2 regions of the Absicoccus sp. genome follow, and region 1 is predicted to be linked to the other one. Evidence: a T-box and tRNA genes for the amino acid it is inferred to sense, from the RefSeq annotation. Region 1 holds a T-box; the other holds one or more tRNA genes.
The links. A T-box is a leader RNA that pairs with one kind of tRNA and senses whether it is charged. The one in region 1 lies ahead of ileS (isoleucine--tRNA ligase), so its partner is inferred to be a tRNA-Ile.

Region 1 (8,234 bases):
AATTGATGGAACTGGTTTCCCATTGGGGCAAAAATCCCGAGTAATCGATGGTTTTTAATAATTCTTGACTGGTCAATTGAGATACTTTTTCTAAAAGCATCAGTTCGTGTTTGACCGTTGCTTGAATCATTGGTGAAACCTTTCGTTGAGTGGCTACTTGATGAACATATACATTTTCATCATTCAGGATCCATTGATAGAGATATTCCGTCCAATTGGTATTCTTTTGATAAAGATTCGATACAAAAGCACAATAATTTTCAATGAAAGCTTCGGTATCTGCCCGATCGGTTTCTAATACATTCATAAAGGATGAAAAGACTTGATCATCTTGCAGATGACGAAAGATCGTAAGCGTTCTTAAAGCTAAATTCCAGTTTTTTATGTTCATATATACGTTCCTCTATTTTACACGTCTATTATATCATTTTATGCTATAATAAAACGGTATACAAGGAGATAAATATGCTAACAATTGATAAAGTTTATTCGGCGAAAAATGTCTTAAAAAAAGTTATTCGTCAGACATCTGTAATTCCTGCTTTCGATTTAAGCAATACCAACCATATTTATTTGAAAACAGAAAATTTACAACGTACGGGATCGTTTAAGATTCGTGGTTCTTATTTTAAGATTTCTCGTTTGACCGACGAAGAAAAAGCACGTGGAATCATTGCTTCCAGTGCTGGCAATCACGCTCAAGGTGTAGCTTTGGCTGCACAACAAGAAGGCATTAAATGTACCATTTGTATGCCAGATAATGCACCTATCTCTAAAATTGAAGCAACCAAGAGTTATGGGGCTGAAGTATGTCTAGCAAAAGGGGCTTATGATGAAGCCTATGCCCTAGCGGCACAAATGGCCGAAGAAAAAGGATATACCTTCGTTCATCCTTATGATGATGAAGATGTCATTGCCGGTCAAGGAACGATTGGCTTGGAAATCTTAGAAGATCTTGATGTCGTCGATGCCATTGTTGTTCCAATTGGTGGTGGTGGATTGATATCTGGTGTTGCTTTTGCGGCCAAGAGCATGAAACCTGATATTAAGATCTATGGTGTCCAAGCAGCCAATGCACCAAGTATGTATCGTTCTTTTCATGAAGGCAAACAAATCACCTTGGATACGGTGAATACATTTGCAGATGGCATTGCAGTTAAACATCCAGGTGATATTCCTTTTGAAATTGTTTCCAACTATGTCGATGATATCTTTACCGTAACGGAAGATGAGATTGCCGCTTCGATCTTGACGTTATTAGAGAAACAAAAAGTTGTTGCGGAAGGTGCTGGTGCGGTATCTGTAGCCGCAGCCATGTTCAATAAGATCCCATTGAAAGATAAAAACGTCGTCTGCATCGTTTCTGGTGGTAATATCGATGTGAATATCATTGACCGTGTCATTACGCGTGGTTTATTGCTTTCGGGACGTAAAACAAGCTTTATCATTCAATTAACCGATAAACCAGGTCAACTTACAGATGTATCAAAAATCATTGCTGATAATGGTGGCAATGTGGTTGCTGTCGACTATGACAATGCCGATCCAGATTTAGCCATCAATGACTGTTTCCTTAAGATTACGGTAGAAACCAGAAATAAAGATCATTTGAACACGATCAAAACGGATTTATACAACCATGGTTTTCGGATTGTTAGAGAACGACAATAAATGATCGAATGAGTACCTCAAATTGAGGTACTTTTTTTATTGATGCTCATGAACCGATGTTTTAGGAAATTCTTATTATTTATAGTATGATCGTCTCTATCTTCATCATTGTTGAAACGAATACTCATTTTCTATTCTTTCTCGATTCCCTCCTTATTTCCTCTTCGCACTTCTTTGCCCTTTGATGATAAATACGCCAAAGTGGGATGGTCACGCATCTTCCATATAGGGTACAAAGACTCCATAAAAAAAGCTATGCAAAAGCATAGCTTTTTCCAATTATTTTGACATCACTTCATGACAACGATCGCATAAGCCATCTTCATGATCCGATTCGGTTACATTCCAGCAACGAGGACATACATGTCCATCGGCTTTCGCAACCACAACCTCATCACCTGCATCCGCCAACGTTACTTTGGATACGATAAACCATTGTGCCGGATTTGGAACCGTTCGATCCAATACTGTCTTGGTTTCTTCGTTTAAATGCAAGATCAATTGCGCTTCAAGTCCTTTACCAATCATATCTTCATTACGTGCATCTTCCAATGCTTTCAAGACTTTTTTACGAAGATCAAATAAGACATCCATATCTTTTAATAAAGCTTCTTGATCAAAGTCCAAAGTCAAGGTTGGGAAATCTTCCAATTGAATGGAAACATCATTCCACTTCATATAGTCATTGACTTCTTCCATGGTATGTGGAAGAATTGGTGTCCATAATTTGGCTAAAACTTCGGTTGCCGTATATAGAACCGTTTGTACCTCACGACGATCACGGCTATCGGTTTCATCACAATACAAGATATCCTTTGTATAATCCATATAGTAAGCCGATAATTCATTGGTCATCAAATTCGTTAAAGTGGATACGACATCCGCAAAACGATATTCTTTATACGCTAATTCCACATCCGCAATGGTCTGTTGTAAACGAACCAGGATATATTGATTCAATGGTGCCAATGTATTGAAAGGCAAACAATTTTCTTTCGTAAATGTTTGAGCATCGAGATTGGCCATACAGAAACGCATGGTATTACGAATCTTACGATATTGGTTTGCCATTTGTTTCATGATCTTATTTCCCATGGAAACATCGGCTTGATAATCCACACTGGCAGCCCATAAACGTAAGACATCAGCCCCATATTTCTTTGTGATCTGACTTGGTGCTACCGCATTCCATTGCGATTTTGACATCTTCACGCCTTTTTCATCCATGACAAATCCATGTGACAAACATTGTTTGTATGGAGAATGTCCATGAACCGCAGTACCAACGATCAAGCTGGAGTTAAACCATCCACGATATTGGTCAGAGCCTTCAAAATATAAATCAGCCGGATAGCCTAGGCCTCTTGCCATCATGGCTCCTGTATGACTTGAACCGGAATCAAACCAAACATCCATGGTATCCATTTCTTTACGGAATTGACCATTTGGAGAATGTTCAGATGTATATCCTTCCGGCAACAACTCTTTGACATCGCGTTCAAACCAAACATTGGAGCCATATTCCGCAACCAAACGAGCCACATGATCAAAGATTTCTTTTTCCATCAATGGCGTATCGTCTTCTCCATAAATGATTGGAATTGGCACACCCCAAGCCCGTTGACGAGAAATACACCAGTCATCCCGATCGGCAATCATATTATGCATCCGTTGTTGACCCCAGCTAGGGATCCATTCTACATGATCAATTTCATCTAATAATTGATCACGAATTTTATCGATTGAACAGAACCACTGTGTAGTTGCACGATAAATGATTGGCTGCTTTGTACGCCAATCGTGTGGATAACTATGTGTCAACCAAGCTAATTTCAATAAGACACCCAATTCATCCAATTTGACCGTAACCGTTTTATTCGCATCCCAAACCGATTGTCCAGCCAATTCTTCTCCGGCTTCTTCTGTCAATCGTCCTTGATCATCGACATTGTTCAATACATCCATTTTATAACGGGAATGAACCGTATAGAAGTCATCCGCACCAAAACCACTGGCAGTATGAACACAACCCGTACCTGCATCTTCTGTGACATAATCCGCTAACATGACAATCCCTTCTGCATTGACATGCGTTGGATCGTTGGCATACAGTGGATGTTCATATGTGATATATTCCGCTTCTTGTCCTTTAAAGGTCTTGATGATTTCATAACGCTCACATCCAAAATCTTTACATAATTGATCCACCAGCATTTCCAACATGACCAGTTTGCCCTTATCTGTATCGACCACGGCATAGGTCATACGAGGATTTAAGGAAATACCCTGATTGGCTGGAATGGTCCAAGGAGTTGTTGTCCAAATGACGAAATAAGTATCTTCATCTAACAAACCTTTACCATCTTTAACTTTAAATTTGACATAGATGGTAGGGGTCTTCATATCTTTATATTCCACTTCAGCTTCAGCTAAAGCAGTTTCGCTACTAGGTGACCAATACACTGGTTTTAATCCTTTATAAATCAAACCATCCAAGGCCATCTTACCAAATACTTCAATTTGTTTGGCTTCAAACTCTTTTTGTAAGGTAATATATGGATGATCATAGTCGCCAATGGATCCTAGAGATAAGAAACCAGCTTTTTGACGAGTAACTTGTTCTAACGCATAATCATGACAAATCTTACGGAATTCAGCAATGCCCATTTTCTTTCGATCATAACCCGCTTTGGTTACAGCTGTTTCTATCGGTAATCCATGTGTATCCCATCCGGGAATATAAGGAACCTGATATCCAGCCATATATTTCGAACGATTGATGACATCTTTCAAGATCTTATTTAAAGCATGTCCCAAATGGATATCTCCATTCGCATAGGGTGGACCATCATGCAACACAAATGGTTGAGCATCCTTTCTTTTTTCTAACATCTTTCCATATAAATCAATATCTTGCCAACGTTTTTGAAATTTAGGCTCTTTCTTTACTAGATTTCCACGCATTTCAAAGTCCGTTTTTGGCATGTGTAACGTGTCTTTGTAGTCCATATTTGTCTCCTTCCATAAAAAAAACGCCCCTTCTAAGGACGTCTGAACGCGGTACCACCTTAGTTACCAAGTTAAACTTGATCACTCAATGCTTTTAACGCAAGCCCTACGAATGACTGTACTTAATTCCAATCATTAGCTCCAAAGTGATATTATATGAACTTTCTATACAACTTCTCACCCATCCGTTGTTCTCTGAATAGCTCCATTCATATAACGTGTCTTTATCGTCGCTATTGAAATTTCAAAAAACCTAAGATCAAACGATTCTTCTTTGAAATAGCGAGTATGCCATTGAATTGGAATCGCCCTACCCTACGTATTGAAACGTAATCATTATCGCATAATTGCACATTTTCTTCAAGAACGACATCATTCAATTTTACCAATCCGGAAGCAATCAGTTTCGACGCTTTTGTACGCGAACAATGAGCCAGTTGCGCGACGATCGCATCCATTCGTAAACTGGAACAATTGACTCGAATTTCCTCAAAAGAAATACCATTAACGATGTGGTCATCATCTCTTTCAAAATGAATCGGACACCGGGCAATCTTCGTACAAGAATCAATAATAAAATCAGCCATATGTGAAGTACAAAAAAGCACAATTTCATGCGCATCCACAAGAATGTCCCCTAGCTGATCTCGTTTGATCCCTAGGTGCAATAGAGCTCCTAATACATCTGGATGTTTTAATTCTTTATAGCGTGCATCGTATTTTGACACAAGACAAACAACGGAAAAATCCACGTCTTCCAAAGCATAAGGACTGATACAAGCTACCTTTCGTTGGGCTTGTGCATATCCTCCAGACATATACACAATCATGGACTTTCCAACGATCGATGGCAGCATTTGAGCTTGTGAAGGCGTTAAAAAAGAGGTCACGACCGGTTGATATCGCACGTAAGATAACTGGATATTATCCTTTACCTTTGCGATAAATTCCTCATGACCTCTTTGATTGAAATGGTTATTCTTCGTCAAAATCGTCCGTATCGTCGATTGAAATGGATCCAGCTACATCAATAGCTGCTGGAGAACATAAAATAACATTTTGACCGATCTTTTGGATTTTACCATCTAACGCAAAAACAACACCTGTCAAAAAATCAATTGTACGTTGTGCATAATCACGATCCAATTTATGTAAATTAACTACAACAGCACGTCCTTCTTTTAAACGTGTACCAACTTCTTCTACTTCACCAAATCCACGGGGTTCAAATAGAACCATCTTGGTGCTTGCACTCAAAGCATTTGTATTCGCACGGTTTTTTGGGCGCTCATAACGGTTTTGAGCTTCTGGTTTTTCTTCTTCCGTTTCAGCACCTGTTACCACTTCTTCATCATCTTCGTATTCGTCATCTTCCATTTCTGGATTGACAAATTCATGAATCTTATCCATAAATCCCATGGAACAACCTCCTATCGCGTATAATTATAACACATATCTTAGTTTTGAAAAGATAAAGTAAAATAAAAATATATGACCAAAATAACAACCTATTGATTCGATAAATACGCATCAATGGAAGCAGCCGCATGTTTGCCAGCCCCCATTGCACTGATGACAGTGGCAGCCCCTGTGACTGCATCTCCACCAGCATAGACACCTTTCTTGGTCGTCATCAAATTTTCATCCACGACCAGACATCCTTTTCGATTGGCTTCCAATCCTGCCGTTGTGGAACGGATCAATGGATTCGGACTGGTACCAATGGCCATGATCATGCAATCGGCTTCGATCTCAAATTCACTGCCTTCGATCGGTACCGGTCTTCTTCGGCCGGATTCATCCGGTTCGCCCAGTTCCATACGGATACATTTCACATGCGATACCCAGCCATTCTCATCACCCAGTACTTCGACTGGATTGTTCAACAAATCAAAGATGATACCTTCTTCTTGGGCATGTTCCACTTCTTCTTTACGTGCTGGCAATTCTTCCATGCTTCGACGATAGACGATATGAACTTCAGCTCCCAATCGACGAGCACATCGCGCCGCATCCATAGCGACATTGCCGCCACCGACAACCACACATTTCTTTGGATGATAGATTGGCGTATTCGCATCGGGCATATACGCCTTCATCAAATTGATCCGGGTCAAGAATTCATTGGCACTGAATACTCCTTTTAAATTTTCACCCGGTAAGTTCATAAAGCGTGGCAGGCCAGCACCGGAACCAATGAATACGGCTTCAAAGCCATCTTCTTCCATCAATGCACCGACCGTATCACTGCGACCGACCACAAAGTTCGTGATGATCTTTACCCCGAGCTCTTTTAATTGATCGATCTCATTTTTGACGATGGACTTTGGCAGACGGAATTCAGGAATGCCATACATCAATACCCCGCCGGCTTCATGCAACGCTTCAAAGATCGTGACTTCATAGCCTTTTTTGGCAAGATCCCCAGCACAGGTCAGACCGCTAGGTCCCGCTCCAACGATGGCCACTTTATGTCCATTGGATTCTGGCTTTTCCGGTTTGGTGTTGTTGTATTGACGATGATGATCGGCTACAAAACGTTCCAAACGGCCAATGCCAACTGGTTCATCTTTGATGCCACGAATACAAACTTTTTCACACTGACTTTCTTGCGGACAAACACGACCGCATACAGCTGGTAAGGAACTGGTCAGCGAAATGATCTGATAGGCCCCTTCATAATCGTGTTCCCCGATTTTGGCGATGAAGTCAGGAATATGGATATTGACCGGACATCCCGCTACGCATCTTGGATTCTTACAGTTGAGACAGCGGCTCGATTCGTAAACGGCCATTTCTTCCGTATAGCCTAAAGCCACTTCCTCAAAATTGTTCTTGCGCTCATCCGCTTTCTGCGTTGGCATCGGTGTCTTTTTGGGCTCCATATTGGCCATCTTACTCAACCTCCTTTTTCAACAGGTTGCATGCTTTTTCGCGGGCATGCGCCTCAAAATCCGCATAGGTCTTATTGCGAGACATCGCTTCATCGAAATCGACTTGATGTCCGTCAAAGTCTGGTCCATCTACACACGCAAATTTCATCTGGCCACCAACGCTCAATCGGCAGCAGCCGCACATGCCAGTTCCATCGACCATGATCGGGTTCATCGAGACGACAGTTGGAATCTCATATTTCTTGGTGGTCAGACACACAAACTTCATCATGATCAATGGTCCGATCGCAACGACTTCATCAAATTGTTGTCCCGATTGGATCAATTCTTCCAGCTTGTTTGTGACAAGCCCTTTTTCTCCGGCGGTTCCATCATCGCTCATCAAATAGAACGCATCACTGTTGGCTTGGAATTCATCTTCCAGGATGACCAGATCCTTGTTTCGAAATCCGGTGATCGAAGTGACCTGGGCTCCGGCTTGATGAAAGGCTTTGGCCGTTGGCAGCGCAATGGCACAGCCTACGCCACCTCCAATGATCGCTACTTTCTTATTTCCATCAATTTCACTTGGTTTGCCCAAAGGACCCACGAAATCATGGATAAAGTCGCCTTCTTCTTTCGTGTTTAGAAGCATGGTCATCCCACCCACGATCTGGAAGA
Region 2 (22,890 bases), on a different contig from region 1:
TATAAAGAATTAGAAAATGAATATGGCCAACCCATCCATCGTAGTGGAGATCTGAGTGATTGGGCCGATCAAGGTGTCTTGCTTCTGAATACCATTTTAACAGTAGAACAGGGCAAGCCTTTGTCACATCAGAATATTGGCTGGCAACAGTTCACCAACGAAGCTCTTTCTTGGATCAATAAAAAAGAAGGCCCGGTCGCCTTCTTATTATGGGGAGCCAAAGCCAAAAGTGTATTGCCGCTTTTGACCAACCCCGATCATTTGATCTTAATGAGTCCGCATCCCAGTCCATTCAGTGCCAATCGTGGTTTCTTTGGCAATAATCATTTTAAATTAGCCAATGAATATCTGATGGCTCATGGTCAAACCCCGATTCACTGGACCGAATCCAACTTGTAGTTATTTATCTTCTTGAAGTTCAAATAAAATATCGCGCAATTGGGCAGCCCGTTCAAAATCCAATGTTCGTGCTGCCTCTTTCATTTCTGCACTGATGCTTTGGATCATCTTTTCTTTATCTTTCTTACCAATACGACGTCTCTTGAGATATTTCGCCGTCATTTCCTTGGTCTCTTTGGAACGCACTACATCATGAATAGGTTTGATGATCGTTTTTGGTACGATTCCATGCGCTTCATTATAAGCCATCTGGATCTTACGACGACGCGCCGTTTCATCCATCGCTGCTTGCATGGATTCCGTGATCGTATCCGCATACATTATGACTTTTCCTTCGGCATTTCGTGCCGCACGCCCAATGATCTGGATCAGTGAACGACGAGATCGTAAGAATCCTTCTTTGTCTGCATCCAAGATCGCAATCAAACTCACTTCTGGAATATCCAGTCCTTCTCGTAACAAGTTGATTCCAACCAATACATCATATTTGCCCGCTCGCAGATCATGAATGATCTCGGTTCGTTCTATGGTCTTTACTTCATGATGCAACCACGCTACTTTTAGATCCATTTCCTTCAAATACGAAGTCAGATCTTCGGCCATACGCACTGTCAAGGTCGTGATCAATACGCGCTGTTTCTTGGCAATTCGCATCTTGATTTCATCCACCAGATCATCCACTTGCCCTTCAATCGGGCGCACTTCTACTTCCGGATCCAACAAGCCCGTTGGCCGAATGATTTGTTCCACATATTGACCATGGGTTTGTTCCAATTCCCAATCACCGGGTGTGGCCGATACAAAGATGGCTTGATTGATCAAAGACGTAAATTCTTCAAAACGTAACGGACGATTGTCTAAGGCACTGGGCAGACGAAAACCATATTCGACCAATACTTTTTTGCGGGCTTGATCGCCATTGTACATACCTCGTATTTGTGGCAAAGAAACATGACTTTCATCCACGACCAATAAATAGTCTTTGGGAAAGTAATCAAACAAAGTATACGGTCTTTCACCGGGTTTTCGACCATCGATATGTCGTGAATAATTCTCAATGCCGGGACAAAATCCCAATTCGCGTAAGGCTTCGATATCGTAGCGACAACGTTGTTCCAAGCGTTCTTTTTCTAAGGGTTTATCGGCTTTCTCAAAATAGTCCAAGCGATCTTCTAATTCGGCTTCGATCGTATCGGCGGCATGGTGGATCACATCCATGCTGGAAGCATAGGCATGGGCTGGATAGATCACATACAATTGATACGATTCATTGACTTTTCCCGTTATCGGATCCACTTCACTGATACGGTCAATTTCATCGCCAAAGAATTCCACACGAATCAAATATTTATCGGTATGTCCTGGGGTAATTTCGATGACATCGCCACGTACCCGAAAGGTACCAGGCAGTGGATCGGTATCATTGCGCTTATATTGTTGGCCGACCAGCTGCATCATAAAATCATTTCGTTCGATTTCATCACCCACATGGATCGTAAACAACATATGACGATAATGATCCGGGTTGGAAGCACCATAGATTGATGCGACAGAAGCGACAATGATGGTATCTCTTCGTTCCAAGACACTATTGACTGCAGCCATGCGCAACATGTCCAATTCTTCATTGGTCTTCGTGCTTTTATCAATATACGTATCGGTTTTGGGAAGATACGCTTCGGGTTGATAATAGTCAAAATAGGAAACAAAGTATTCGACCCGATTGTGCGGAAAGAATTCCTTGAATTCCGAATACAATTGGCCAGCCAAGGTCTTATTGTGTGCAAACACGAGGGTGGGTCGATTGACTTGTGCAATCACATTGGAAATAGTAAATGTCTTTCCGGTACCGGTTGCACCCATCAAAACTTGGTACTTCTTTTTTTCTTTTAATCCTTCCACCAGCGATTGAATGGCTTGGGGCTGATCACCACTGGGTTGATAATCCGAAACCAATTCAAATGTATCCTTCATAAACCCTCCTATTGTGCCAATTGGACAGCTTTCACATATTGTGGATCTTCACTATATTCATTCGCATAGACTTGTTGGGAAATCACTTCCAATAAGGTATCCCAAGTGGTTTTGTCACAAATACCAGTTGCGTCTAGATCATGATCCCTTTGAAATTGTTTGAGTGCTTGCGCACTTTGTTCACTAAAATACGTATCGGTCCGATCCACATCATAGCCTAGATATTTTAAATAGGTTTGAAGCGCTTTGGCATTGGTGTAAACATGGTCTGCTTTCATGGTGGCTGTTTTTTTCATTTCTTTATAATTTACCTTTGTCACATCCAAAGGTTGTACTTCTACATCGGGTTTCCATCCTTTATTATTGATGGAATCGCCATTTGGATCCAGCCATTCGGCAACCGTGTATTTCATGGATGTTCCATCTTCAAAAGAAACTTGCGTTTGTTCCGTGCCTTTGCCATAGGTTGTGGTGCCGACCGTAGTCACTTTATTGCCCAAGCCGGCTTTTAAAGCCCCAATCACAACTTCCGAAGCACTGGCCGTATCTTCATTTTGGAGAACGATGATCGTATCCATCTTGATTTGTTTAAAGTGATCGTTGGTGCGCGTCTTGGTGATCTTTCCTTGACTGTCTTTTTCTTCAAATACGACGGAATGAGCCGGCAATAAAACCGATGCCACTTCTTGGGCAGCCACTAAATAGCCACCGCCATTGTTGCGCAGATCCAAAACGATCGAGCTCACGCCTTGTTTATGAGCGCGTTCGACGGCATTTTCAAAACTGGAACCGGTATGAGAGGAAAAACTGGATATCCCGATGATGGCGACATGGCCACTCAATCGATAAGTGACACTCGCATCAAAATCGGTCGGTTTGATCTTGGTGGTCTTATTTTTTTCATTGCGAATCAAATGAACCGTGACTTTCTTCGTTTGTTTCTTGATGTATTTGACAACGGCATCTGCTCCTTTTTTTGCACAAACTTGATCATTGACTGCCGTAATGATATCGCCTTGTTGCAGGCCCGCTTGATCAGCAGCGGAATCAATGAATACCGATCGGATCACGATGTTGCCATCACCATTGACATAATAACTAAAGCCAAGTCCGGATGAACTTCCTTCCAATGTTTGGGCAAATTGTTTGGATTGCTTCAAATTAAAATAATTAGTGTGAGGATCTTTTTCCAGGGTAGTCATTCCCGTAATGGCTTGTTCCATCAAGGTCTGATCTAAATTCTTGGTCTTATTGGCATAGTACCATTTTTTGGTCAAGATGGAATAAATCGCATCAAATTTATTTTGCTCATCGGTCGAGGTTGCTTTTTGGGGCAGGAACATGCCAGCCCCAAAACTGATCACACACGCAATCACGAGTATCCATTTGTATTTTTTCGTCATCGAAACAGTTCCTCCTGTTTGTCTTGTTTATTGTACCATGCACGTCAACCATCCAAAAAAGGCATCGAAGCTCGATGTCTTATACATATTCTTGAATGATTTGAATGGTTTTTTGGATATCCTTTTGATCGTGGGCATCGGAAATAAACATCGCTTCAAATTGGCTGGGTGCCACATAAATGCCATGATCCAATAGGGTATGGAAATAGTTCGCAAAGGCTTGGGTATCACTGGTTTTTGCACTTTGATAATCGACAACTTCTTGATTCGTAAAGAAGACGCTCATCAATGATCCGACCTGATTGACTGTATAGCCTTTCTTTCGATAGGCTTGGGCCAATTGCTTCGTTTTTTGATCGATGCGTTCATAGATATCTGGATCCGCCATTAATATCTTTAAGGTCTCGATTCCAGCGGTGGTCGCAATGGGATTGCCCGATAAGGTTCCTGCTTGATAGACCGAGCCGATGGGTGCGATCACATCCATAATTTCTTTTTTGCCGCCATAGGCAGCCAAAGGCATACCACCCCCAATGATCTTTCCAAAGGTTGCCAGATCGGGTTGGATACCATAATATTGACTGGCACCGCCTAGAGCTAATCGGAATCCGGTGATTACTTCATCAAAGATCAAAACGGTATCATAGCTTTGGGTAATCTTTCGTAAAAATTGTAAATAGCCAGGTTTGGGTGGAACTACACCCATATTGGCCGCTACGGGTTCAATGATCAGAGCGGCAATTTGATGGGGATATCGTTCAAACAATTGTTGGATGGCTTTTTCATCATTGTATGGCGCCAATAGCGTTGTTTTCGTATATCCTTCGGGTACGCCATCGCTATTCGCTACGGCTTGGGTCAATAAACCCGAACCGGCTTTAACCAATAAGCCATCGGAATGGCCATGATAACACCCTATACATTTGATGATGTAATCGCGGTGGGTATACCCACGTGCGGCACGAATCGCACTCATACAGGCTTCCGTTCCACTACTGACTAGGCGTAATTTTTCAACAGCTGGATACGCCTGTTGGACCAATTGGGCCAATTCACTTTCTTTTTGGGTGGGGGCCCCAAACGTTAATCCTTGGCTACATGCTTTTTGTACCGCTTGGATAACTTGCGGATGGGCATGTCCTAAAATGCCGGGTCCCCAACTACAGACATAATCAATAAACGTATTGCCATCGATATCCATCACCTTGTCCCCTTGCGCATGATCAATAAATAAAGGCGTACCACCGACGGATTGAAACGCACGTACGGGTGAATTAACTCCACCTGGCATCAATTCAGAAGCCTGCGCAAAGGCTTTTTCGGAATGGTCAAAATGCATAGACTTCACCCGTTTCTAACCAATGGGCCATCTCTAAGGCATGATAGGTAATGATGATTTGTGCACCCGCTCGTTTCATGGCCATCAAATTTTCACATACGATACGTTTTTCATCGATCATTCCAGCTTTGGCAGCGGCTTTGACCATGGCATATTCCCCACTGACATTATAGACAGCCAAAGGTACATCATATTGTTCCGATACGGCTTTGACCACATCCAAATAGGCCAATGCAGGTTTGACCATGACAATGTCAGCGCCCATATCGATATCATTCTCTACTTCGCGAACGCCTTCTTTTCCATTGCGTGGATCCATTTGATACGATCGACGATCCCCGAAACAAGGAGCAGACCCAGCCGCATCTCGGAAAGGTGAATAATAGCCCGATGCATATTTTGCGCTATAGCCCATGATCGGTGTTTGATAAAAACCATGGGCATCCAAGGCTTGGCGAATGGCGGTGATGTCGCCATCCATCATATCGCTAGGTGCAACCATGTCGGCACCAGCTTGGACACAGCACACGGCCATCTTGGCCAATAACGGTAAGGTCTCATCGTTTAATATGGTATGTTCATGTACCAAGCCACAATGTCCATGATCGGTATATTCACATAAACATACATCCGCAACCACCAATTGATGTGGTAACTTCGATTTGATATAGGTAATGGCTTGTGCCAAAATGCCCTGGGGATCGTAGGCAGCAGATCCTACGGCATCTTTATGAGCGGGTACGCCAAATAATAAGATACCGGAGATACCGGATGCTTGTACGCGTTCTAATTCTTCATCGATGCGATCCAAGGAATAGCGATAAATGCCTGGCATCGTGTCAATGGGTTCTTTGACGTTGGTGCCTTCGACCACAAATAGGGGATAAATCAGATCTTTTGGATCCAGTCGGGTCTCACAGACTAAATTGCGTAAGGTCTCATTTTGACGGAGACGACGAAATCGTTTCATAAACATTCCTCCAATTTCTGTATCAAACTTGAAATGGTTGCTTGTTGAGCAACTTGTATATTTTGTATATGATGGGCAGCCAGAGCCGCTTGTGTATAGGGTCCAATAGCCAAGACTTGCGTGTGTGAATCGATTTGTCCGTCGTGTTGAAAAAAAGCGTGAACCCCTTGAGCACTACCAAAAATCGCAAAGTCTTCATGAATATCTTGCACAGGACCAATGGTCGTATCATAGATGGGAATCTGGGTATAGTCAATGCCGGCTGCATCCAATCGCCTAGACAATACCGAATTCCCTTTTTGGGCTCGTAAGATCAATAGGTTGGCATCGGGCCATTCACATAAAAGATCCGCCAATCCATCGGATGTATAGGTCGATGGAATATGGTCTGCATGGATTCGATAGGTATCATATAAATACTTGGCGCTGCTCGGGCCGATGGTCACAAATTGGAGATGGCTGATTTCACGCACATCATCCACCATTTGGAACAGACCATCGATAACTGCTTTTCCAGTCAAGACCACATGACTATAGGCATGAAAATCGATTTTCTTAGGGCTATGATAGACAATTTGTACATACGCTTGTCGACTACATGGGATCGGGCATTGGTCTTGAAAGGTGCGGGTAAAATGGTCCGTGCCACAAACCACGACGCTTGGGGCCTTTGTGCGAAGATCCAAAGCAGCAACTTGTCCGATGACAAGGATGGCTGGAGTCCCGATTTGAGGATCTTTTAGTGCCGCTTTGATCGTTTCTAAGGTACAGTTCTTGCGATAGGCATCGTGTCGCGTACCGCGGCAAAGGATCGCCACCGGAGTAGAGCCGGGTTTTCCATTTTGGATCAGATCATCGGCAATTTGAGCGGCGTTGCCAACACTCATCAAAAAGACCAAGGTGCCGGGTAGTTGGGCGTATGGAGCCACATCCACTTTTCCGGTTCGAGTATGACCAGTAATCACACTAAAACTACGACTGATCGATCGATGCGTCAAGGGAATTCCCATGGTTTCCGGTACGGCAATGGCACTGGAAATGCCGGGAATCACTTCGTAGGGAATCTTTGCTTGGGCCAAGGCCATGCATTCTTCGCCGCCGCGGCCAAACACAAAGGGATCGCCGCCTTTTAAGCGTACAACGATCGAGGTCTTGCCTTTTTCAATCAATAATTGATTGATGGCTTCTTGGGATAGTGCATGTTGGCCGGCTCGTTTGCCCACATACATGGTTTCGGCCTTGGTTTGTTCGAGAATGGTTGCATCCACCAAGGCATCGTAAATCAATACATCACAGATTTGGATCAGATGTCGCACTTGGACGCTCATCAAATCTAGATTGCCGGGTCCTGCTCCGCATAGATAGACTTTACCCATAGAGAATACCTGCCATTTCTTGCATACAAGCATCGACCTGGTCTAGCTTGGTTTGGCGTGTAAGAATGGGCGAATCTTGATAAAACGCTTGAATTTGGAGAGTCTGATCATCGATCCATTGAGCATAGGCACTGGCGGCATCGTGACAATCTGCATGCATCAAAGCCATCAATTTGCGTTCGGTATCAAATAGGACATGGGTCTTTTTATCGTCAATGTCTTTGGGTAATGTGAATCCCGCTTTGGTTTCGATGGCAATGATTCCTTGTGCCGTAGCGGGCAGGATATCCAAAGCTTGAACAACATAAGAGCTCAAATCGATGTGCAAGCGATCCAATCCGGCTTGGGCAAGAATGAGACCGTCATAATCGCCTTCTTCTAATTTTCGCAGGCGGGTCTCTACATTGCCACGAATCGTCTTGATCTGACAAGTGGGATCGATGCGAGTATATAGCTGGGCGCGTCGGGGGCTGGATGTGCCAATGATCGCACCGGGTTGGATCTTGGTCTTGGAAATTAATAAATCAGCCGGATTGGCTCGAGCTAATACAGCAGGTACCGCAAAGCCATCTCTGATTTGACTGGGCATGTCCTTGCCACTATGGACAGCCATATCGATTTGATCATTCAATAAAGCTTGTTCAAACGCGGAAATAAATAAGCCTTTGCCACCAATGGATGCCAAAGATCGATCTTGGATCTGATCACCTTTGGAGATAATGGGTACGATTTGGACGGGGACTTGTAGCGCATCCACGACCATTTGTGTCTGGATCGTTGCTAGGGGTGATGTTCGTGTACCAATTCGTAATTTAGTCATTTTTTGCCTCTCTGAATAATTCTGCTAGTTTTGTTTGAAGCGCTATTTTGCGTTGGGATGGATCATGGATCGATCGAAGTAGTTTTTTACGATAGATCCCCATGGCTGTATTGATCGATCCCAAAGATGGGGGTAAGACCGTTTGAATCTGCGCTTTGATCCATTGGGTCAACAAGGGGCTTTTTCCACTGCTCGAGATGCCAATGATGACATCGTCTTGTTTGACGATAGCCGGAAAGATAAAAGTACATAAAGCGGGATCATCCACCACATTGACCAAGATGCGTTCTTGTTTACATTTTTGGGCAATCCAAGCATTGACTTTTCTTTGATTGGTAGCGGCAATGATCAAGTCATATCGTGTGTCGATATCTGTCGGCTTCACAGATCGGATCTCATAGGGATAGGATCGAAGGGAATCACAAATCGTTTCACTAATGATATGGATATCGGCACCAAATTGTTTCAATTGATTGGCTTTTCGTAAGGCTGTCTTTTGCCCACCAATGATCAAGACTTGTTTCTGATTGAGATCGATCATAACGGGAAAGTAACTCATTGGTTGGTCACCCACTTTTCAAGCCAGGAAGCGATGGCATCCATCTGTTCATAGGAGTCAGTCTTGCGTAATGAATAGACAAAAGATTCCATGGTTTTTTCTTTGATTTGGGGCAAATACGCAATCAGATCGTGCATCCGTAATTCTTTTAAAATGTCCGATACCCCTTGATCAATGGTAACTTGTGCCCTTTGGGCATAGCCCAGTTTCTTTTGATTATTGGTTTTGGCCAGTTGTTGAAAATGATCGATATTCAAATAGGTGCAATGGGGCAATTCTTGTAGATGTGGATCCATGTCGTTGGGAACGGCTAGATCGATAAACAAGCGTGGTTTCGTATCGATATGTTTTTCTAGTTCTGCTTTGGTGATCGTATAATGAGGACTGGATGTAGCACTGATGATGACATCGGCTTGTGGAATCAGGTCATATCGTTCTTTGTAGGGTTTCATCGTTACTTGTGGATAGGTCGCAAACAAAGAAACATTGTGTTGACGGGTCGTACCAATCAGCGCGATGTTTGGTTTGGCCAGGATGTTTTTGGCGGTGATGCTGCCAATCTTGCCACTAATCCCAATGATCAATACAGAATGAGCGCCAAAGTCAAACACCGCATGGGCCGCCAAGGTACCTATGGAAACGGAAGTGGAAGACAGTCCGGTCTGGGTCTTGATTTGTTTCACCGTTTTCATGACCATTTGAAAGATCGTATTAAACGTATACGAGGTCTTTTTTAATTGACGCGCATCTTCATAGGCTTCTTTGACTTGACGATAGATTTCATCTTCCCCCAAGACCATGGAGTCCATGCCACAGGCTACGCGTGCCAAATGACGAATGGCACCAGCCGATGTATAGGTCGCAATATAGGGCATCAAAGCATCGCGATCCAATGCTTTGAAACGACAGAGTTGTTCTTCCATCGCATTGATGTCGATGTCAAAATAGATTTCCAAACGGTTACAAGTAGAAAGGATAACGCATTGTCCTTCGATCTGGTCAAAAAATTGTGCTTTTTCATTGAAATCAAAGGCCAATAAATTGCGAATTTCAATGGGAGCTATTTTATAGGAGATACTGATACAATTCATGGTTTTTATTATACTACAAACCGACTTGGCTTTGGTTGCCTAGGCAAATCACTAAAAGTTTTGTATAGTAATGATAAAGGATAACTTAACATATATGCTTTATAATATTTCTTTTGATATCTGTGCAATTGCTTTGACATGGATGGCCATTTATACCCTTTTTTATCGGCGCAACCACCATACACGTTCCAGTCGGATCTTTTTGATCTTATTGTTGATGCACATGGTTGCTTTGATCACCGACATTGCGAGTACCTTTGCGAATTCCTATCCCACTCTCACATCACCTTTTTTCCGTGATGCGATGAACTTTATTTTTTTAGCTATCCATTCCAGTGAAGCTTTTGTGTTCCTATACTTTTTGATCGTTGACTTAGAAATTGGGCATACGACCCATCGTTATACAAAGATCTTGCTCCTTTTCCCTGAGTGTTGTTTCATTCTTTTTCCTTTGCTTCTTAATCCTTGGACCCACGCGGTTTTCTATTATGACAAAGCCAATCTGTATGTCCATGGATCCATGATGTATATGCTCTATGGGGCTGTGTATTTGTATCTGGCCCTTTCTCTGGGTTTGATCATTCATAAAAGAGAGCGTTTGACACAACGGCAATATCGTACCTTATTGTATTTATTTCTATTGTCAGGCATACCGGTTTTGATCCAAAGTCTTTTCATGCCTCACCAACTCATTGAAATGTATTTTCAGGCTTTAGGTTTCTATGGCTTTTTACAACTCATTGATCCCATTGATGAATACTATCATCCGGTTACGCGTATCAAAAATTTTCAAGCGATGATCAACGATCTATCACCCTATTTTGTGAATCAACGATCAACCTATGCCATCATCCTAAAAATATCGCAATTGGACGTCTTATCGTTTTTCTCTCAAACAAATGATATTTCGCATAGTTATCGTTTAATGATCACCGATTGGCTAGCCAATCTTGTGGAAAAGGGACATTGTTACGATTGTGAATATGGCATCTATGTCTTAACTATCAATGATGATCCCACATTCATTTGTCAAATCATCCAAAATCGTATGGCCAATCCCTGGCAGCATCGCCAATACGCTTACCAATTTTCGGTTCAGATCACGGCAGTACAAATTGGTGAAGATATTCATTCCATGGATACTTTTGGCCAAATGGTGCACATCCCGTATTTTCATACGGAACAGGGATGTGTATTCCAAACCGTAGAAGATCTTGAACGGGAGTCAAAAGAATTCATGACGCATCAAAGACCGGAAATCCCCTTTGCGTTGCAAGAAGCTTTGGATGCGTTTCTTCATGGCTTTGCGACCTTGACTCCAGCGGAACGATCCATTACGGATTTATACATCCATGGTCATGAGATTCGTGAAATTCCGGATATCGCTTGTATTAGTGCCAATACGGTCAAAAAGCACAACAAAAATATCTATCGGAAATTGGGCATCAAGTCCAAAGAAGAATTATTGATTTATGTGGATCTCTTTCAACGATGTGGTCGTATCCAGGATCTCTATTCATATGCCAAATAGTACCCTAGGGGTACTATTTGAACGTTTTTTATCATGGTATAAATAAAATAGAAAGAGAGGAAATCCCATGAAAAAGCGTTTGCTGATCAGCTTGTTTACTATCTTATTCTTGGTGGTGGGGTGTGGCAGTGCCAAATATGCGAATAGTAAATATCTTGGCACATGGAAGGCTACTCAAGCCGAAGCGTATGGTGTATCGATTTCAACGGAATCTGTTATTGGTGAATTCTCCATGGATCTAAAGGAAGATGGTAGTGCAAAAGTAATCATCGATAAAGATACATACAAAGGAGAATGGGAAGAAATCAAAGAGGGGATCCAATTAAAAGATGCCAAAGATACGATGGATTTCAAAGCCAAAGATGGCCATTTGATCCTTGAATACAGTGGAGCTACGATCCTCTTTGAAAAACAAAAGTAAAGGTACGATCACATAAGATCGTACCCTTTGTTTTTTAGACTGATTTCTAATTCTTCCTCTTCTTCACAATGAATCAACATAATGGGTTGTGAGGTGTCCCAACCAAACGTTGTATATAAATAATCAATATTGATGTTGCATTCTTTGACATCTTCCAATAAATGGTTCAAGCTACCCACTTCATTGGAAACACGAACGGCTAAAACGGAATCCAAGTGAGTCAAGTATCGTTTCTTTAAGATTTCTTGTGCTTTCTCTGTGTCGGAAACGATCATACGGACAATCGCGAAAGCAGAACTATCATTGGTCAATAGCGCATATAAATTGATATTGGCATCGGCTAATTCTTTCGTAATATCGTTGATTGCGCCTTTCTTATTTTCGGCAAAAACCGAAAGTTGTTTCATCATGGTTGCATCCTCCTAAGTTTCCTCTATTATACGCGGAATTATGATAAGATACCAATAGAACATAGGTTTGGAGGTAAAGAAAATGGAAGAAACACGTCCTTATGTCAGCTGGGATCTCATTCAATCGTTTATGATCGATGCGTTTCAAGCAGCTGGTGTACCGAAAGAAGATGCCAAAATTTGTACCGATGTATTGATGGAAAGCGATCGTCGTGGAATTGAAAGTCATGGAACCAACCGTTTCAAACCCATTTATATCGATCGCATCAATGATGGAATTTTAAATCCAGTTACAAATTATGAAATATTAAAGGATACACCCACTACTTGTGTAGCCGATGCGCATGATGGAATGGGTATGGTGGCAAGTTATAAAATGATGACTTCATTGATTGAAAAAGCGAAAAAATATGGCCTAGCAATGGGTGCTATCAAGAATTCCTCGCATTATGGCATTGCCGGCTATTGGGCAACCATGGCTAGTAAAGAAGGATTGTTAGGAATTACCGGAACCAATGCTCGTCCATCGATTGCACCTACGTTTGGTGTGGAAAATATGATGGGAACCAATCCACTCACCTTCGCATTCCCAACGGATGAAGATTTTGACTTTATTTTAGATTGCGCTACTTCGATCGTACAACGCGGTAAGATCGAATATTATGCGCGTTCAGGCAAGCCAACCCCAAAAGGTATGGTCATTGCGCATGATGGTACGGCACTAACGGATTCCGAAGAAATTCTAAAGAAATTAGTAGAAGGCACAGCCGCTCTAACACCATTGGGTGGTATTGGCGAAGAAATGGCAGGTTATAAAGGTTATGGCTATGCCGCAGTTGTAGAAATTTTATCGGCAGCCCTAACGGGTGGTTTATTCATGAAAGATCTAACGAATAAGAATCCCGATGGAACGAAACGACCTTATCATTTGGGTCATTTCTTCCTAGTGATCAACCCTGAATTCTTTATGGGTCTGGATACCTTCAAGAAAACGGCTGGTGATATCTTGCGTGGTTTACGCAACAGCCAAAAAGCACCTGGTGAAGATCGTATCTATACAGCGGGTGAAAAAGAATGGGATGTTTGGCAAGTACGCAAAGATAAAGGTGTCCCAATGGGTGAAGGTGTGCAAAACGATTTCAAAGCAGTACGAGATATGTATCATTTGGACTACAAATTCCCTTTTGAAAAATAATCAATGGAAGGCAGCCTAAGCTGCCTTTTTTATGTCTATCGACTTATCTAGGTTGATGATCGATGATTTGACGATGCATGAAATGAATCACGACCGAGTATTAGACACGGTACTCCTTTTCTAAGGACATCAAATATTCTCTTACTATTTCATCTTTTTTAAATGTGCTTTATTTGAATATAGACGTATTATATATCACCGGAAGAGTGGGAATTCTATGAACAAAATCACAAGATTTTTAGAAGTACCTGTAGTTGCTGGAACTCTGTTTACATTGGGCCATATCGCCGTTAAAGCAGCGGAACCTACGACACAACCAGAACCTGTCGCACAAACAACAGAGACAACCAGTCAAAACGAAAATGAGGATATCCAACCGGTCGAAGTGGACAATCGAACGGAATAGGAAACGAAGATCAAGGAAGCACAAGATTTGGGTATCGACATTCAAACGATCAACAATCAACAAGAGCTGCCAAAAACGTAACAAGAACTGCATGATTATTATCAATCACAGATCGACGCCTTGAATCAAGCCATTCAACAACAAAAACAGTACAATGATGCATATGCCAAGGAACAAGAAAAAGCGTTCGCGACCGTGATCCAGGATCCCGAATATAAACAAAATGAATGGTCCATGGATCAGTTCAAAGAACTAGTTGACGGGGATTTCAATAAGGTCACGGTTATCTCCAAAAGTCCAAACAAATCGTTACAATTGGAAACCCATCTAAAAGAAAATGGGTATCTTCATAAAGCGGATTATTGGATCTATCGCAATGTATTTCTCGATAGTAAAACAGGTGATCCCATCAATTTACGTTTTGACATCCTCAAAATTCAACAGAATGCAACCGCAGGAGCCAATGAAACAGGCAATGATCTAGATGCATTACCTGAAATAGAAAAAACTCGATTATCTTTTATTGACAAAAATCAAGTGGCTCTGTGGTATGATAATGCCCAATTGACTATGAAAGTATCTTTCTTAGATGCGAACGATGATCCCGTGGTATTGGAAAAGCCATTGGTGATCATTACGGATGTAGACGATAATCAAGCTGTGAAGATGGATGAGATGAACGTAAAATGGTTAAAGGGTAAAAATTTAGTGGATCGAAATGGCATCGTTGGTAATTTTGGCACGTATCGAGATACTACACCCGACAATCGAAGTGCTTGGATGATGTATGCCTTACCGGCAACCGATCATTTCACATATACATTCTATTCTTTTTCAAGCTCTTTTGGTGGGGTCTATCAAGGAGTTGGATCGGAAACGATTTCCTATACAAGACCCAATAAACAAATGGTGCAATGGGAGGGTCAAGATATCCAATTGACCGATTTATTTGTATCACAACCAAGTACACCATCAAAACCAAATGTGATTGTTTCGCATCCAACCCAAGCCCATATCACGACAACTTCAACGAATGTGGTTCCAGCTTCGACTTCTGTTGAAACTTCATCCACCGTTTCAACGGGTGTTTCTTTATCTTGGATGAGTTCACTATTTGGTTGTATCCTTTCTGGCCTTGGTTTGATTTCCATCAAAAAAAGAAGTTGAGTCAACTTCTTTTTTTTGGCTAAAATTTGATCGTATGTGGACTTTCCTTGAAACTATAGAATGTCGCACTTGCATTTTTTAGATAGAAACAAGCCATATTTCCATCCCCTACGGCATAGCTTTCTTTTTGTTCAGGAAAAGCTTCCAACATTTCTCTTTGGACATCTTCATCTGGATCTAAAACAACTTCTGCTTGAACACGGACCCATCGATCCTTTTGGATCGCAGAAAGCTCAATTTTCGGATTTTTCAAAAGTTGTTGCGCCATCTTCTTTTTTAGACCCGTTTGAAAATAAAATTTACGTTGATAGATCAATTGCGTACTCATTGGTCGTACATGGCCATTTTGTTTCCTTCTTTATTCCAAACACATCATCAAGACAAATCCCAGTGCAAAACAAATCGTTCCCCAATTCGAATGCGCTCCTTCACTCATTTCGGGAATCAATTCTTCCACGACTACATACAACATGGCTCCAGCCGCAAAGGCCAAGAAAGAAGGCATCAATGGAACGATCCAAGCGGATAACCAAATTGTCAATAAAGCACCGACTGGTTCTACGGCTCCAGATCCAACCCCAGCTAAAAAGGTTTTCCATCGTGACATACCAGCGGCTTTTAGAGGCATGGATACGATCGCTCCTTCCGGTACATTTTGAATGGCAATCCCCATCGCTAATGCGAAGGCACCGGCTTGACCAATGGTAGAGTTTGATAACCAACCGGCATATACGACGCCCACCGCCATTCCTTCCGGAAGATTATGAAGCGTGACCGCTAATAAAAGTTTGGTTGATTTGTTTAAAGACGTATGTGGGCCTTCTTCTTGATCATCCATATGCGTATGCGGGATCACAACATCCAGCAACAACAAAAAGCCAATCCCTAATAAAAAACCAATCGCAACGGACCATACCGTTTTGGCTTGTGCTAATGCTGGTTGTAGTAAGCTCCAAAAACTGGCAGCGACCATGATGCCGGCAGCAAAACCAGTCAGCATCCGTTGGCTGGTTTGAGAAAGGGGCTTACGCATAAATAGGACAAAAGAAGCACCTATGGATGTTCCTAAAAAAGGAATCAAAAGACCTTGGATAATTTCTCTGTTCATACTTCTAGATTACCATATCTATTGTAAAAAGTAGATGAAGATATAAAAAAAATCGCCAATTGGCGATTATTTTTCTATTGGTGGAGCGTATCGGGATCGAACCGATGACCCCCTGCTTGCAAAGCAGGTGCTCTCCCATCTGAGCTAACACCCCATGGTATAAAATTGAATGGTGGGCCTGAATGGATTTGAACCAGCGACCTCACCCTTATCAGGGGTGCGCTCTAACCAACTGAGCTACAGGCCCATAAGTCATTCACTGAATGATCAATAATAATATCACTAGCCCCAAACCATGTCAAACACTTTTTTATATTTTTTTTATAAAAAAACAAGGTTTCTACACCTTGTCTATTCTAATAATTTATATTCTTGCTTAAAACTTATCTGGCATCCCAGTAAATCGATGCTTTCACCTGATCACATTTTTCTTTTCCCAATAGCTTCTCAATAATCGCATACGCAAAATCAATACTTGCCGCTGCACTGATTCCCGTTATGATATTTCCATCCGTAACCACATACTGATATTGATACTCTCCACCAAAATCTTCATCTAATTCTTTAAAACAAGTATATTTTTTTCCTTTTAATATTCCTTCCTGTCCTAAAATCGTAGGTGAAGCACATATTGCAGCCAACACTTTCTTTTTGGCAAATTCATGTATTAAAGATAATACATCTTTATTCTTCTTTAATTTCTGATAATGTGGCCCTCCTGGAAGGATCAGACAATCCGCTTTCGAAAAATCATATTCACTGAATAAAATAGATGGAGAATATGTCACATTAAACCTTCCTGTTACTTCATTTCCTTCCACACGAATCACATCAACCTGGATGCCTGCTCTTCTTAATAAAGCAATGGGTCCCATCGCTTCTAACTCTTCAAATCCATTATCCATTATAATTGCAGCTATCATATACATTCCTCCTGAGTTTATTATATCATTTGAACTCTTAAGAAAAAATATTATAATGAAATTGGAGGTAGTTATGAAAAATAAATTATTTACATCGAATGTTGATTTTTTATTATCCAATGCGATCTTATTTGTCACTGGTCTAATCGTCACTTTTTTCAACATTCATCTGGTTTTAACAGCTTCTCGAATAATCGGAATTGTTTCTTTAACTCTGGGTATTTATTTACTTTACATATTTTTCTTTAAACAAATAACTGGTTCTTCTCCTTTCTTTATAGGATTTATGTGTTTTATTACAGGATTAATAATGGTTATCAAACCAGATCTTGTGATTTCTTTTTTACCAATGGTCATTGGTGTGATTCTTATAATCGGTTCTTTGCTGCAATTAAAAAAGACTTTATTGCTTCGCTACAACAAAGATTCTTTTTTCACTGTAATGCTTGTTATCAACATTCTATTTCTTATTGCTGGCTTATCTTTATTTTTAGATCCAATTCAATCCTTATCCAATATTATAAAAATTGTTGGAATTCTTATGATTCTATATTCTATTTACTCCACAGTTGGTGCTTTATTAGCAGATAAATATATAAATTAAAAGCGGGATTTTTCCCGCTTCTTTTATAATTGTGATTTTAAATAGGCAAATATAAATCCATCCAGATCTCCATCCAGTACCGATTGTACCTGACTGGTTTCATATCCAGTACGCGCATCTTTGACCAGTGAATAAGGATGCATTACATAACTTCGAATCTGACTTCCCCATTCATTGGCAAGCTGTTCTCCTTTGATTTCATTCATTTTCTTTTCCTGTTTTTCAATCTCCAGCTGGTATAAACGAGATTTTAAAACACGTAAAGCTTCTTCTCTATTTTCATGCTGAGAACGACCATTCTGACACGTAGATACAATTCCAGTTGGTTTATGCACCATTCGAATCGCAGAATCCGTTTTATTGATATGCTGTCCACCCGCTCCAGAAGCTCGTTTTGTTTCGATGATCAGGTCTTCTGGTTTGATTTCAATTTCAATTTCATCATTGAATTGTGGCATGACATCTAAAGACGCAAAGGAAGTGTGACGTCTGGCTCCTGAATCAAATGGAGAAATTCGAACAAGACGATGCACGCCTTTTTCCGATTTTAAATAGCCATAGGCTTTATCCCCTTCCACAAGGAAGGTTACACTTTTGATCCCTGCCACTTCTCCAGGCTGATAATCCAGCACTGTAACTTTGTATCCATGCTGCATCGCATATCTGGTATACATTCGATACAGCATATCCGCCCAGTCACAGCTTTCAGTTCCTCCTGCTCCTGGATGCAGTTCTAAAATCGCATTGTTCTGATCGTATTCATGAGACAGTAAAACAGAAATCTCAAAGGAATCCATTTTTTCTTTGGTTTCCTGATATTCCATTTCGGTCAGTTCCATAAGCTCTTCATCAAAATCTATTTCCAGTTCTTTTAAACTTTCGGATAAAGACTGAAACTGTTCACTTAAAGATTCATACTGGTCTACTATTTCTTTATTCGCATTTCGTTTACGAATCGTGGATTGAGCTTTCTTTGAATCGTTCCAAAATCCATCCTGCAGAATTTTTCGATCCAGCTCTTCAACCTGAAATTTTTTTTCTTCTAAGTCAAAGAGACTCACCTAAAGAAGATAACTTCTTCAGGTGAGTTTCCAATCCTTGTCTTAATTCATAAAGTTCCATTATGCTTTTTTAATTCGTCTTTTCGCCATTTCTTTTGCTTTTTCTAAGGCAGGATTTTTTGGCTCTTTACGAATACGTACTTTTAATAAGAAGAATGTGATTTCACGAGAAATACGAGCATTCATTTCTTCAAACATATCAAATCCTTCCTGAACATATTGCTGTAATGGATTGTTTTGTGCATATGAACGAAGATAAATACCACCTCTTAATTTATCCATACGGTAAATATGAGCAATCCAGTTACGGTCAATGTTACGAAGAACGACTGTTTTTTCAAATGGTAAGAATTGTGCTCTTACTGGTGAAATTTCGTTTTCATATTCTGTCCACATTTTATTCAAACAGTATTCTTTTGCCTGAGTGGCATCTTTTCCTTCCAGTTCGGAAGCATGGATACGTTTTTCTTCTGTTAATCCCATCATTTCCAGTGATTTACAAACTCCAGGAATATCCAATGGATTTTTCTTATCGTTTGTTAAATTAGCCTGAATGGTTTGTTGAATGGTCTGATCAAATACATTGTGGACCGTTTCATGAACATCCTGACTTTCCAGAATACGATTTCTCTGGGCATAAATAATTTCACGCTGTCTACGCAATACATCATCGTAATCCAATAACTGTTTACGCATATCAAAGTTGTATCCTTCAACACGTTTTTGTGCCATTGTGATGGATTTTGTAACCGTCTTTGATTCGATTCGTTCGGCTTCTCCTAATTTGTCAAACATTTTCTGCAGTTTGTCTCCACCAAAACGAACCATTAATGAATCTTCTAAAGATACATAGAAACGTGAGAATCCTGGATCTCCCTGACGTCCAGAACGACCACGAAGCTGATTATCAATACGTCTGGATTCATGACGTTCCGATCCTAGTACAGCCAAACCACCTAATTTTCTGGATTCAGCCGTTAATTTGATATCGGTACCACGTCCTGCCATGTTTGTGGCAATGGTTACGGCTTTAGGTCTACCTGCTAAAGCCACAATTTCTGCTTCACGTGCATGGTTTTTCGCATTTAATAATTCATGTGGAATTCTTTCTTTTTTCAGCATTTTTGAAATCAGTTCACTGGTTTCTACCGCAATGGTACCTACCAGTACTGGCTGTCCTTTTTCATACAGGCGTTTTACTTCACGAACCAGAGCTTCGTATTTATCTTTTTTATGAGCATAAACTTCATCTGGCAGATCTTCACGAATGACTGGTACGTTTGTAGGAATCACAATAACTTTCATATTGTATGTAGAAAGGAATTCCTCTTCTTCTGTTTTAGCAGTACCGGTCATACCTGCCAGTTTTTCATACAGACGGAAAAAGTTCTGATATGTAATAGTTGCCAGAGTGGAAGTTTCTTCTTTGATTGGAACCCCTTCTTTGGCTTCGATTGCCTGGTGCAGCCCATCAGAGTAGGCTCTTCCTGGCATCAAACGTCCTGTAAACTGGTCAACGATCACAATTTCTTTTTCATCACTGACAACGTATTCAATTTCATTTGTCATAATGTAGTTGGCACGCAATGCCTGATTGATGTGATGTACCAGCTGTGTATGTTCAATTTCATACAGGTTGTCAATTTTAAAATAACGTTCTGCTTTACGAACTCCATCTTCAGACAACATAACCTGACGTGTTTTTTCATCAATGTCATAGTCTCCAGAAACCAGTTCTTTTTCATGTGTAAATTTATCGGTTTCATATTCAGGAGCCACTAATGTTTTGACAAAACGATCGGCCTGAATATATAAATTTGCGGTCTGTTTACGTCCACCAGAAATAATTAATGGCGTACGAGATTCGTCAATTAAAATAGAGTCCACTTCATCGACAATGGCCATATGAAGTCCTCTCATAACACGATCTTCTACTTTTGTGACCATATTGTCACGTAAATAATCAAATCCTAATTCAGAGTTTGTTGTATATGTGATATCACAATTGTATGCTTCTCTTTTTTCTCTGGCATTCAATTCACGTCTATTAACACCTACGCTCAATCCTAAGAATCGATAGATTTCACCCATCCAGCTGGCATCACGTCCAGCTAAATATTCATTGACAGTAATGACATGTACACCTTCCCCTTTTAAAGCATTTAAGTATACACACATAGTTGCCGTTAATGTCTTTCCTTCACCGGTCTTCATTTCCGCAATGTCACCTTTATGCATCGCAATGGAACCCATAACCTGTACTTTATATGGTTTTTCATTGATTACACGATAAGCCGCTTCACGAGCTGTTGCGAATGCTTCTGGTAATAAATCATCTACCGTTTCTCCATTTTGTAGACGTGATCTATATTCATTGGTTTTATTTCTTAATTCTTCATCTGATAACTTCTGCATTTCTGGTTCATAGCTTAATACCTGATCAGCAATTTTTTCCAGTCCAGCTAATTCCCTTTGTTCTTCTGAGAACATCTTTTTAAAGAACCCTGCCATTGTATCCCTCCTAAAATTTTCGTATCATAACAAATATTATCACAAAACACAAAAAAAAAATAGGGAAATCCCTATTTAAACAATTTTTCTGACATAAGGATCCTCACTGATTCCTTTAGACAAAACCAGTCTGGCATATTCCTGTGCACAGAATAAAGAATGATCGCGATAATTTCCACATTCTTTTTCTTTTGTCCCAGGAACATCTTCCCATTTCATTTCTACAATTTCTTCCAGTGCTTCTTTTAAGGCAAGGGCTACTTCATGAGATGAATGTTCATTAAAAGTCAACAGATGAAATCCTGTTCGGCATCCAAATGGAGAACAATCCAGATATCCTTTGATTCTTGGTCTTAGTGTTAAAGCCAGTAAATGTTCCAGTGTATGCATTCCCGCTGTCGGAATAAACATTTCATTGGGCTGTGTCAATCGAATATCAAAATTGGAAACAATATCTCCTTTTTCTCCTTTTTGTGTATCAATCAATCGTACATATGGGGCGATTACTCTGGTATGATCCAAAGTAAAGCTTTCAATCACAACGTCTTTTTCCATAACTCCTCCTAAACTAAAATCAATTCCACAATAAATACCATCAAACAACAAGCCATAGATACCTGAAACAGGCTGGCTTTTTTCCATGCCAGAATGATTCCTGTTACCAGAGCCACTATACCTGCTGCAGGAATCTGAGTGGCTTCAATAATGGCTGGAAAAGTCATACAGGCTAAGGTGACATAGGGTACATAATATAAAAAGGAACGAATGGTAACATTTTTAATAGGTTTTCGAACCAGCGTCAATGGAAGCACACGGATCAGATAGGTCACAATGGCCATGATCCATACATAGCTCATCAAATTATTCATCCATTTCCCTCCTTGGAAATACAATGGCAGCAATCAAAGAAATCACAATGGTCAGTATCAATGTTCGAGTTCCAGATGAAAATGGAAGATTTCTGGTACAGTAGCTTAACAGAAAGCTAGTCAGAACCAGAGCGCAAACCACTTTGTCTTTTTTACTAGCTGGAACAATAACCGCCAGAAACATACCATACAAAGCCACACTTAAACAGGATACCAGGCGCAATGGAAGCGTATTTCCGGCAATGATTCCCAAAGCTGTTCCACTTGCCCAGCAGGGAATGGCTACACAATAGGCGCCATATAAAAATAAGGGCGGTACTTTTCCTTCCTGATTGATTGCCAGACCAAACAGTTCATCGGTCACATCAAATCCAATGATCATTCTTTGCCATGTCGATAATTTTTCATCCAGTTTCTGCGATAAAGAAAAACTCATCAGAAAATAGCGGGCGTTGGACACAAGGGTCATCATCACCATTTGCCAGAACGTTCCATGAGAGGCCATCATCATGAAACAGGCATATTCTCCTGCTGAAGCATTGATCAGTGCCGAAGTAACAAATCCCTGAATGGGACTCAATCCTACATTTTTTGCCATAATTCCTAAAGTGAAAGCTACCGCAAAATAGCCCATTCCAATCGGAATCCCATCCTTCATTCCTCTTTTAAAATCCGTCATGTATTTATTATATGAAAAAGCCTTCTTTTTTTCAATGGAGCTACATTTTATCAATATATTGAAAATCCGTATCA

Region 2: it has a tRNA-Ile gene. The T-box ahead of ileS (isoleucine--tRNA ligase) is inferred to sense a tRNA for this amino acid. The anticodon was not compared.

Annotation. Positions count from the first base shown of each region.
Region 1 is NZ_JAXDRQ010000006.1:1,064-9,297, forward strand. Features, by position in the region: gene SOS22_RS00655 (ATP-binding protein) at 1-391, opposite strand, end outside; gene ilvA (threonine ammonia-lyase) at 466-1,671, shown strand; gene ileS (isoleucine--tRNA ligase) at 1,951-4,680, opposite strand; T-box leader at 4,712-4,920, opposite strand; gene SOS22_RS00670 (YlmH/Sll1252 family protein) at 4,914-5,669, opposite strand; gene SOS22_RS00675 (cell division protein SepF) at 5,656-6,099, opposite strand; gene gltA (NADPH-dependent glutamate synthase) at 6,189-7,574, opposite strand; partial or broken gene SOS22_RS00685 (sulfide/dihydroorotate dehydrogenase-like FAD/NAD-binding protein) at 7,576-8,234, opposite strand, start outside.
Region 2 is NZ_JAXDRQ010000059.1:43,353-66,242, forward strand. Features, by position in the region: gene SOS22_RS08840 (uracil-DNA glycosylase) at 1-399, shown strand, start outside; gene uvrB (excinuclease ABC subunit UvrB) at 400-2,373, opposite strand; gene SOS22_RS08850 (S41 family peptidase) at 2,382-3,776, opposite strand; gene hemL (glutamate-1-semialdehyde 2,1-aminomutase) at 3,856-5,115, opposite strand; gene hemB (porphobilinogen synthase) at 5,105-6,085, opposite strand; gene cobA (uroporphyrinogen-III C-methyltransferase) at 6,082-7,461, opposite strand; gene hemC (hydroxymethylbilane synthase) at 7,454-8,281, opposite strand; gene SOS22_RS08875 (bifunctional precorrin-2 dehydrogenase/sirohydrochlorin ferrochelatase) at 8,274-8,840, opposite strand; gene hemA (glutamyl-tRNA reductase) at 8,837-9,931, opposite strand; gene SOS22_RS08885 (LuxR C-terminal-related transcriptional regulator) at 10,026-11,462, shown strand; gene SOS22_RS08890 (hypothetical protein) at 11,530-11,883, shown strand; gene SOS22_RS08895 (ACT domain-containing protein) at 11,892-12,293, opposite strand; gene SOS22_RS08900 (Ldh family oxidoreductase) at 12,376-13,488, shown strand; gene SOS22_RS08905 (hypothetical protein) at 13,706-13,894, shown strand; gene SOS22_RS08910 (hypothetical protein) at 14,015-15,061, shown strand; gene SOS22_RS08915 (pyridoxamine 5'-phosphate oxidase family protein) at 15,081-15,389, opposite strand; gene SOS22_RS08920 (ZIP family metal transporter) at 15,420-16,169, opposite strand; tRNA gene SOS22_RS08925 (tRNA-Ala) at 16,248-16,323, opposite strand; tRNA gene SOS22_RS08930 (tRNA-Ile) at 16,340-16,416, opposite strand; gene SOS22_RS08935 (DJ-1/PfpI family protein) at 16,553-17,092, opposite strand; gene SOS22_RS08940 (DUF308 domain-containing protein) at 17,166-17,696, shown strand; one part of gene prfB (peptide chain release factor 2) at 17,720-18,745, opposite strand; one part of gene prfB (peptide chain release factor 2) at 18,747-18,818, opposite strand; gene secA (preprotein translocase subunit SecA) at 18,818-21,268, opposite strand; gene SOS22_RS08955 (S-ribosylhomocysteine lyase) at 21,344-21,823, opposite strand; gene SOS22_RS08960 (AzlD domain-containing protein) at 21,832-22,137, opposite strand; gene SOS22_RS08965 (AzlC family ABC transporter permease) at 22,130-22,816, opposite strand; gene SOS22_RS08970 (histidine phosphatase family protein) at 22,857-22,890, opposite strand, start outside.